2 regions of the Cupriavidus gilardii genome follow, and region 1 is predicted to be linked to the other one. Evidence: riboswitches for the same ligand, from Rfam matches in the RefSeq annotation. Region 1 holds a riboswitch; the other holds the start of a gene.

Region 1 (4,373 bases):
GCGACGGTCTGGGTCAGCTCGAGCAGGTTCTTGCCTTCGTCGCCGAAGCCGTCGGCGGTGTCGAAGCCCGTCGCCTCGCCGTCCGCGGCCTCCGGCTTGGTGCCCTTGCGCTTGAGCCAGTCGAGGAATTCCAGCGTATTGGTCCATTTGGCCTGGGCCTGGCGCTCGTCGAAGGTGTCGTACAGATAGGCTTCGTAGTGGATGCCTTCCATCAGGTCGTCGAGCACCTCGGTGGCCGGATCGCGCGCGGCACGGTCGGCCAGCCGCACCATCGCCTCGCAGAAGGTGCGCAGCGGCTCCAGCTGGCGCGGCTGCAGCTTGCCTTCGATGCCGCCCATCATCGCCGCCTCGAACAGCGAGACCTTGGCCTGGCCGGCGAAGGTGCCCAGCACCTCCAGCGTGGTATTGCCGACCCCGCGCCGCGGCGTGGTGACCGCGCGGATGAAGGCGGGATCGTCGTCGGGATTGGCGATCAGCCGCAGATAGGCGCAGATGTCCTTGATCTCGGCCTTGTCGAAGAAGCTCTGCCCGCCTGACAGCACATAGGGAATGCGCTCGCGGCGCAGGATCTGTTCGAACAGGCGCGCCTGATGGTTGCCGCGATAGAGGATCGCGTAGTCGCGGAACTGCGCGCGCCGCTCGAACTTGTGCGCCGACAGCTTGAACACCACCGACTCGGCCTCGTGCTCCTCGTCGTTCATCGGCGTCACGGTGATCGGGTCCCCCATGCCGTGCTCGCTCCACAGCGTCTTGTCGAACAGCTTGGGGTTGTTGGCGATCACCGCATTGGCAGCCTGCAGGATGCGCACCGTGGAGCGATAGTTCTGCTCGAGCTTGATGACCTTCAGGTTCGGGAAGTCGGTCTGCAGCAGGCGCAGATTGTCCAGCGTGGCGCCGCGCCAGCCGTAGATCGCCTGGTCGTCGTCGCCGACCGCGGTGAAGGCGGGCGCACGCAGATGCGAGCCGCCGGCCAGCAGCTTCAGCAGCTGATACTGGCAGGCGTTGGTGTCCTGGTATTCGTCGACGAGGAAGTAGCGCAGCCGGTTCTGCCACTTGAGCCGCACGGTTTCGTCGCGTGCGAACAGCTCGGCGGGCAGCCGGATCAGGTCGTCGAAGTCGACCGCCTGGTACGCCGCCAGCGTGGCGACGTAGTTGCGGTAGATCAGCGCGGCCTGGTGCTGGTCGGCGTCGGCGGCCTCGGCGATCGCGGTCTCGGGATCGACCATGCCGTTCTTCCACAGCGAGATCGTGCTCTGCACGCTGCGGATCAGCTTCTTGTCGGTGGTCGCCAACTGCTCCTGGATCAGGCCGAAGCAGTCATCGGCGTCCATGATCGAGAACTGCGGCTTCAGGCCCAGGTGCTCGGCCTCGGCGCGCAGGATCTGCACGCCCAGCGAGTGGAAGGTACAGACGGTCAGCTGGCGCAGCGGGATGCGCTTGCCGTCCCGGGTCTTGCCCTCCATCAGCTTGGCGATCCGCTCCTGCATTTCCTTGGCGGCCTTGTTGGTGAAGGTCACCGCGGCGATGTGGCGGGGCTCGAAGCCCTTGTCCTCGATCAGATGCGCGATCTTCTGCGTGATCACACGGGTCTTGCCCGAACCCGCGCCGGCGAGCACCAGGCAGGGCCCGTCCAGATAGCGGACGGCTTCGGATTGGGCGGCGTTCAGTCCGTGGGTCATCGGTCGGGGATCGGAAATCGGGTACAGCGGGAGGCGGCGCCGGCATCGCGAGGGATGCGGGCCGAGGGTGCGATCCGTGCGGGCCAACCGCCGAACTGTAGAAGCGCCGCGGAAGGGCCGAACGGGTCGAAGCGGGCGATGTTAACACGGCGGCCGGCGCTCGCCGCCGCCCCTGGACGGTCTCCTCGGCGGCGCCGCTCTCGCGTTGACAGCCGCCAAGCCTGCGGTTAGAGTCGCGCCATCCGTCCGGGAGAGCGCGCGACCTGCTTAGTGCAACGTGCTTTTCACTCGCGCCGCCGAAGGGGAATCACCCGAAAACTCTCAGGCACCATGGACCGGGCGGATCGGCATGCAGCATGCACACGATGTATGCCGAACTCTGGAGAGCGACACCCGCCATTCATCAATTGAATGATGAGCGTGTCCACCGAAGGGGCGCACAGCGTGGCCAGCCTGTCGCAAGGACAGCAAGGCCCGCCGTAATCTCTCAGGTATCGAGGACAGAGGGGGTCATCCGTCGCGACGGTTCAACCGAGCCGCGCGACGGATGACCCTTTTTTGTTTGGCGCGCCGCGCGCGCCGGACCGAACGATGCCACGCTCCGAGGAATCCATGACGCTCCAGGCCACCCCGCTCAACGCCATCCACCGCGCCCTCGGCGCCCGCATGGTCGATTTCGGCGGTTGGGACATGCCGGTCAACTACGGCTCCCAGATCGAGGAACACCATGCGGTGCGCAGCGATGCGGGCATGTTCGACGTTTCGCACATGTGCGTCGTCGACCTCGCCGGCCCCAATACCCGCGCCTTCCTGCGCGGGCTGCTCGCCAACAACGTCGACAAGCTGCAAACCCCCGGCAAGGCGCTGTACTCCTGCATGCTCGACCCGAACGGCGGCGTGATCGACGACCTGATCGTCTATTTCTTCGCCGAGGACCGCTTCCGCCTGGTCGTCAACGCCAGCACCGCGACCGGCGATATCGACTGGATCCGCCAGCGCAATGCCGACACCGGCGCCGGCGTGACCATTACTCCCCGTCGCACCGACAACGCCTCCGATCACGCCGCGCCGCTGGCCATCGTCGCCGTGCAGGGCCCGAACGCGCGCGCCAAGGTGTGGGCCGCGTTCCCGTCGACCCAGCCCAGCGAAGCGCTCAAGCCGTTCAACGCGATGGTCGTCGAAGACGCCGCGATCGGCGAAATCATGGTGGCCCGCACCGGCTACACCGGCGAGGACGGCTTCGAGCTGGTGGTGCCCGCCGACAACGTCGCCGCGGTCTGGGAAAAGCTGCATGCCGCCGGCGTGCGTCCCGCCGGGCTCGGCGCGCGCGACACGCTGCGGCTCGAAGCCGGCATGAACCTGTACGGCCAGGACATGGACATCCATACCTCGCCGCTCGACGCCGGCCTGGCCTGGACCGTCGATCTGCAGAGCGAGCGCGATTTCGTCGGCAAGGCCGCGCTGCTGGCCAACGGCCAGCGCCAGCAGTTCGCCGGCCTGATCCTGCGCGACAAGGGCGGTGTGCTGCGCGCGCACCAGACCGTGCTGACCGCCGCCGGCGAGGGCGAGATCACCTCTGGCACCTTCAGCCCCACCCTGTCCCAATCGATCGCCTTCGCGCGCCTGCCCAAGGATGTGGCGCTCGGCAGCGAAGTCCAGGTGCTGATCCGCGACCGCAAACTGACTGCGACTGTGGTTAAACTGCCGTTTGTGCGCAATGGCAAGGCACTCGTGAGCTGACGGCTCACTGCGGACATCGTCCACCCGGTCACGCTGCGCCCCGCGGCCCCTTTCATTCCGACGGCACGCGGCGGCGCGACACAAGAATCTGAAATTGGAGAATCTCGATGAATTTCCCCGCTGACCTGAAGTACACCGAGTCGCACGAATGGGTGCGCGTCGAAACCGACGGCACACTGACGATCGGCATCACCGATCACGCACAGGATGCGCTCGGCGACATCGTCTTCCTCGAGCTGCCCGAGGTCGGCAAGACGGTCGGCGCCGGTGACGCGCTGGCCGTGGTCGAATCGGTCAAGGCCGCGTCGGACATCTACGCGCCGGTGGCCGGCGAAGTGGTCGCCGTCAACGACGCCGTCAAGGATGCGCCCGAGAGCGTCAACGCCAACGCCTTCGATGCCTGGCTGTTCAAGATCAAGCCGGCCAACGGCGACGACGTCAACGGCCTGATGACGGCCGACGCCTACAAGGCCAGCGTCGGCGCCTGAGCCGGCGCCCCGCCCGTGGCGCCAGGGCATGGCTGACCACCATGTCCCGGCCCGCCTCTCCGAGTCACTTGCCATGAACGCTCCCCTGCCCATGAACGCCGCTCAATCCGCTCGCCCTTCGCTGGCCGAACTCGAAGCTCGCGACGCCTTCTCCCACCGCCATATCGGTCCCGACGCCGCCGAACAGCAGCACATGCTGAAGGTGCTGGGCTACGACAGCCGCGCCGCGCTGATGGACGCCATCATCCCGGCCGCGATCCGCCGCCGCGACGGCATGCCGCTGGGCGAATTCACCGAGCCGCTGAGCGAGGAAGCCGCGCTGGCCAAGCTGCGCGGCATCGCCGGCAAGAACAAGGTGTTCAAGAGCTTCATCGGCCAGGGCTACTACAACACGCTGACGCCGGGCGTGATCCTGCGCAATATCTTCGAGAACCCGGCCTGGTACACCGCCTACACGCCGTACCAG
Region 2 (4,373 bases), on a different replicon from region 1:
GGCCGACTACACCGGCCTGCCGTTCGAACCGGCCGCCAACCGCTACGCGCTGCAGGCCGCGCACGACGCGCTGACCGACCTGTCGGGCGCGCTGAACACCACGGCCTCGTCCTTCCTGAAGATCGCGCGCGACTTCATGCTGCTGGGCTCCGGCCCGCGCGCGGGGTTTGCCGAGCTGCAGCTGCCGGCCAACGAGCCGGGTTCGTCGATCATGCCGGGCAAGGTCAATCCCACGCAGGCCGAAGCGCTGGCGATGGTCTGTTGCCGCGTGATCGGCAACCACACCACGATCACGCTGGCCAACGGCCTCGGCACGCTGGAGCTGAACGCCTACAAGCCGGTCATCGCTTACAGCCTGCTGCAGTCGGTTACACTGCTGGCCGACGCGGCGGCCAGCTTCGCCGAGCACATGGTGGCCGGCGTCGAGGCGGACCGGACGCGCATCGGCGAGCTGCTCGAACGATCGCTGATGCCGGTCACCGCGCTGAACCCGCATATCGGCTACGACAAGGCCGCCGAGATCGCCAAGCTGGCGGTGGCCCGCAACCTGTCGCTGCGCGAGGCGGCGATTGCCTCCGGCCATGTCACCGCCGAGCAGTTCGAACAATGGATCGACCTGAAGGGGATGACGCGCGAGGTGTAGCGCCAGCGCACCGGTGCTGGCGGCCATGGACCCGGCCACGGACGCGACCATGCGGTGGGCCACGCGCCCGACCCTGCCACCGGCAGCCAGCGCATTGACCGAACCTTCGACCGGCCCCGCCCGCGGCGGCCGGAAACAAACCCGCTCGAGACGGGCTGACGATCGGGGTAACAACGATCGCATTGACCAGATGATTCCTGCTCCCATTCCCGCCGATGACCAGCGGCGCCTCGACGCGCTGTATTCGCTGAACATCCTCGATACCGCCGCCGAAGAGCGCTTCGATCGGCTGACGCGGCTGGCCAGGCGGCTGTTCGACGTGCCGATCGCGCTGGTCAGCCTGGTCGACGCCAAGCGGCAGTGGTTCAAGTCCTCGTTCGGCCTGGCCGTGCGCGAAACGCCGCGCGAGCAATCGTTCTGCGGCCATGCGATCCTGCGCGACGATCTGCTGATCGTGCCCGACGCGCTGCAGGACCAGCGCTTTCACGACAATCCGCTGGTCACCGGCGCGCCCGGCGTGCGCTTCTACGCCGGCTGCCCGCTCGCGGTACGCGGCGGCGCCAAGGTCGGCACGCTGTGCCTGATCGACACCGCGCCGCGCGAGTTCGACCAGGACGATCAGGCGCTGCTGCACGATCTGGGGCGCCTGGCCGAGCAGGAGCTGGAATCCGCGCAACTGGCGTCGATGGACGACCTGACCATGCTGTCGAACCGGCGCGGCTTCTCGGCGCTGGCGCAGCACGCGCTGGCGGTCTGCCAGCGCCAGGGGGTGCCGGTCACGCTGCTGTTCTTCGACATGGATGGCTTCAAGGCCATCAACGACCGCTTCGGCCACGCGGAGGGCGATCTGGCGCTGACCGCCTTTGCCGATCAGTTGCGCCGCGCGTTCCGTCAGTCCGACCTGATCGGACGGCTCGGCGGCGACGAGTTCGTCGTGCTGCTGGTCGACGCCTGCGCCGACCAGTGCGACGCGATGCTGGACCGGCTGCGGCAGGGCGTGGACGCGCACAACGCGCAGAGCCAGCGCGGTTATCGGCTCGATTTCAGCGCCGGCGCGGTCGCGTTCGATCCCGCCCGCCACGCGGGCATCGCCGATCTGCTGGCGCAGGCCGATCAGGCGATGTACGCAAACAAGCAGGCCCGCAAGGCAGGGACGCCGCCCGCCGGGGGTCAGTAACTCGCGTTGCGGCCGCCGCCGCGCCGTGTTACTGTCCGGCCATCCAGGAGAAAGCGAACCTGCGGCGCGACAGCGCGGCGGCAGCGCTGCCGAAGGCGTACCCCCGAAACGCTCAGGTACCGAAGACTGGAGACGACAACGAACTGGAGAGCGCCGCCATCATGATTCGACGATGACGGCCGCCGAAGGGGCAAGCCGGGTCCGGGGCGGACGCGGTGAATCTCTCAGGCAAAAGGACAGTGGGGGCAGCCGGGTTGGCATCGACGATGCCGGCCGGCTGCCCCTTTTTGCATCCTGGAGCCTGAAATGAAAGTCATCGTGATGGGGGCCGGCGTGATCGGCGTGGCCTCGGCGTGGTATCTGTCCAAGGCGGGCCACGAGGTCGTGGTGCTCGAGCGCAATGCCGGCGCGGCACGCGAAACCAGCTTCGGCAATGGCGGCCAGATCTCGGTCAGCCATGCCGAACCCTGGGCCAATCCGTCGGCGCCGCTCAAACTGCTCAGCTGGCTGGGACGCGAGGATGCGCCGCTGCTGTTCCGCCTGCGCGCCGACCCGGCGCAATGGTCGTGGGGCCTGAAGTTCCTGCGCGAATGCCCGGCCCGGCGTTCCACCCGCAACATGATCCAGCTGCTCAATCTCGGCACCTACAGCCGCGCCAGCCTGCAGGCGCTGCGCGCCGAGACCGGCATCGAATACGACCACCTGACCCGCGGCATCCTGCACTTCTACACCAGCCAGAAGGAATTCGAAGCGGCCATCGAGCCCGCGCGGATCATGCGCGAGCTCGGCTGCGAGCGCCGCGTGATCGGTCCCGACGAAGTGGTGAAGCTCGAGCCCGCGCTGGCCTCGATCGCGCCGCGGCTGGCGGGCGCCACCTACACCAGCGAGGACGAGTCCGGCGACGTGCACCGCTTCACCACCGGCCTGGCCGCACTGTGCGAGGCGCGCGGCGTGCGTTTCCGCTATGGCGTGCGCGTGCAGCGGCTGCTGGCCGAAGGCGGCCGCATGCGCGGCGTCGAGATCGCCGACGAGACCGGCGCGTACACGGTCGAGCAGGCCGACGCCTATGTGCTCGCGCTCGGCAGCTTCAGCCCGATGCTGGCGCGCCCGCTTGGCGTCAAGCTCGACATCTATCCGGCCAAGGGCTATTCGGCCACGCTGCCGGTGCTCGATCCCGAGCGCGCGCCGACCGTCAGCCTGACCGACGACGAGTACAAGCTGGTGTTCTCGCGGCTGGGCGATCGCTTGCGCATCGCCGGCACCGCCGAGCTCAACGGCTATTCGATGGAGCTGAACCCGGTGCGTTGCGAGGCCATCGTGCGGCGCACGCTGGAGATCTTCCCCGGTGTCAGCCGCCCCGAACTGGCGCGCTACTGGACCGGCCTGCGTCCCGCGACGCCGGGCAACGTGCCGTATATCGGCGCGAGCGCGGTGCAGGGGCTGTACCTGAACACGGGCCATGGCACACTGGGCTGGACGCACGGCTGCGGCTCGGGACGCGCGATCGCCGAACTGATCAGCGGCCGCGTGCCGGAAGTGGACTTCGGCTTTTGCGGTCCGCTGCCGCAGGCGCCGCGGCTCGCGCGGCCAGTCGCGCCGGTGGCTGCCACGCGCGCCGCCGCAACGGAGGCGGCCGAAGTTTGAGGTGCGTCTGATTCAGGTCTGAAACAACGACACCGGCGCGGCATGGCCTCGACATTCGCGCCGGTGTTTTCGTTTCATCTGCCGCGCATGCATTGGCGCCAAAGCGTACCCGTTTCTGCGCACGGCTTTCGGCGAGCGTACCCGTTTCTGCGGGCCGCATTGGCAGCCGACTGGCAGCCGACTGGCAGCCGACTGGCAGCCGACTGGCAGCCGACTGGCAGCCGACTGGCAGCGGACTGGCAGCCGACTGGCAGCGGACTGGAGCCGACTGGAGCCGATTGGCGGCCGCATCGACAGCCCCATGGCCAGCCCTACTGCCCGCCCTACTGCCGGCCCTACTGCCCGCCCAATTGCCGGCCCAGTTGCCGGCCCAGTTGCCGGCTCACAGTGCACCTTGCGGGCCAAAGCCAGACCCGGGCATGGCATCGATCGGGCGCGCAATCCGCACCGGCCGCCTGCGATGCGGGCCCGCACCGTACCCGTTTCTGCGTCGTGCGAACGCCGTCCGATGCCGCGTGGCGTGCCATGCGTACCCGTTTCTGCGTACACAACCTCAGTCGAATCAAGGCTCTCCGATGCCTCGACGTCTCGCCATCGCCGCGCGGAGGCAGCGGGCTCGCGCCTCGGTATCAGGCGATGGTGTCGACCACGCCGCCATCGACGCGCAACGCGGCGCCGGTGGTCGCCGATGCCTGCGGCGAACAGACGTAGACCACCATGTGCGCGACCTCCTCCACCGTGGCCGCGCGCTGGATGATCGAGCTGGGCCGATGCGCCTTGACGAACTCGGCGGCCGCTTCCTCGATCGACAGCCCTGCCTTGTCCGCGTCCTCGCGCAGCATTTCCCGCAGGCCGTCCGACAGCGTCGGTCCCGGCAATACCGCGTTGACCGTGACGCCGGTCCCGCTC

What was found. A riboswitch is a leader RNA that binds a small molecule or an ion and turns the genes downstream of it on or off. The one in region 1 is predicted to bind glycine.
Region 2: it holds a riboswitch for glycine, as region 1 does, so the genes downstream of both, FOB47_RS00195 (D-amino acid dehydrogenase) here and gcvT (glycine cleavage system aminomethyltransferase GcvT) in region 1, are expected to answer to the same signal.

What each region holds. Positions count from the first base shown of each region.
Region 1 is NZ_CP054626.1:3,213,360-3,217,732, forward strand. It holds gene FOB47_RS24770 (UvrD-helicase domain-containing protein) at 1-1,679, opposite strand, end outside; glycine riboswitch at 1,917-2,027, shown strand; glycine riboswitch at 2,049-2,193, shown strand; gene gcvT (glycine cleavage system aminomethyltransferase GcvT) at 2,292-3,419, shown strand; gene gcvH (glycine cleavage system protein GcvH) at 3,527-3,907, shown strand; gene gcvP (aminomethyl-transferring glycine dehydrogenase) at 3,981-4,373, shown strand, end outside.
Region 2 is NZ_CP054624.1:48,447-52,819, reverse strand. It holds gene fumC (class II fumarate hydratase) at 1-643, shown strand, start outside; gene FOB47_RS00200 (GGDEF domain-containing protein) at 834-1,820, shown strand; glycine riboswitch at 1,954-2,070, shown strand; gene FOB47_RS00195 (D-amino acid dehydrogenase) at 2,127-3,464, shown strand; gene FOB47_RS00190 (SDR family NAD(P)-dependent oxidoreductase) at 4,094-4,373, opposite strand, start outside.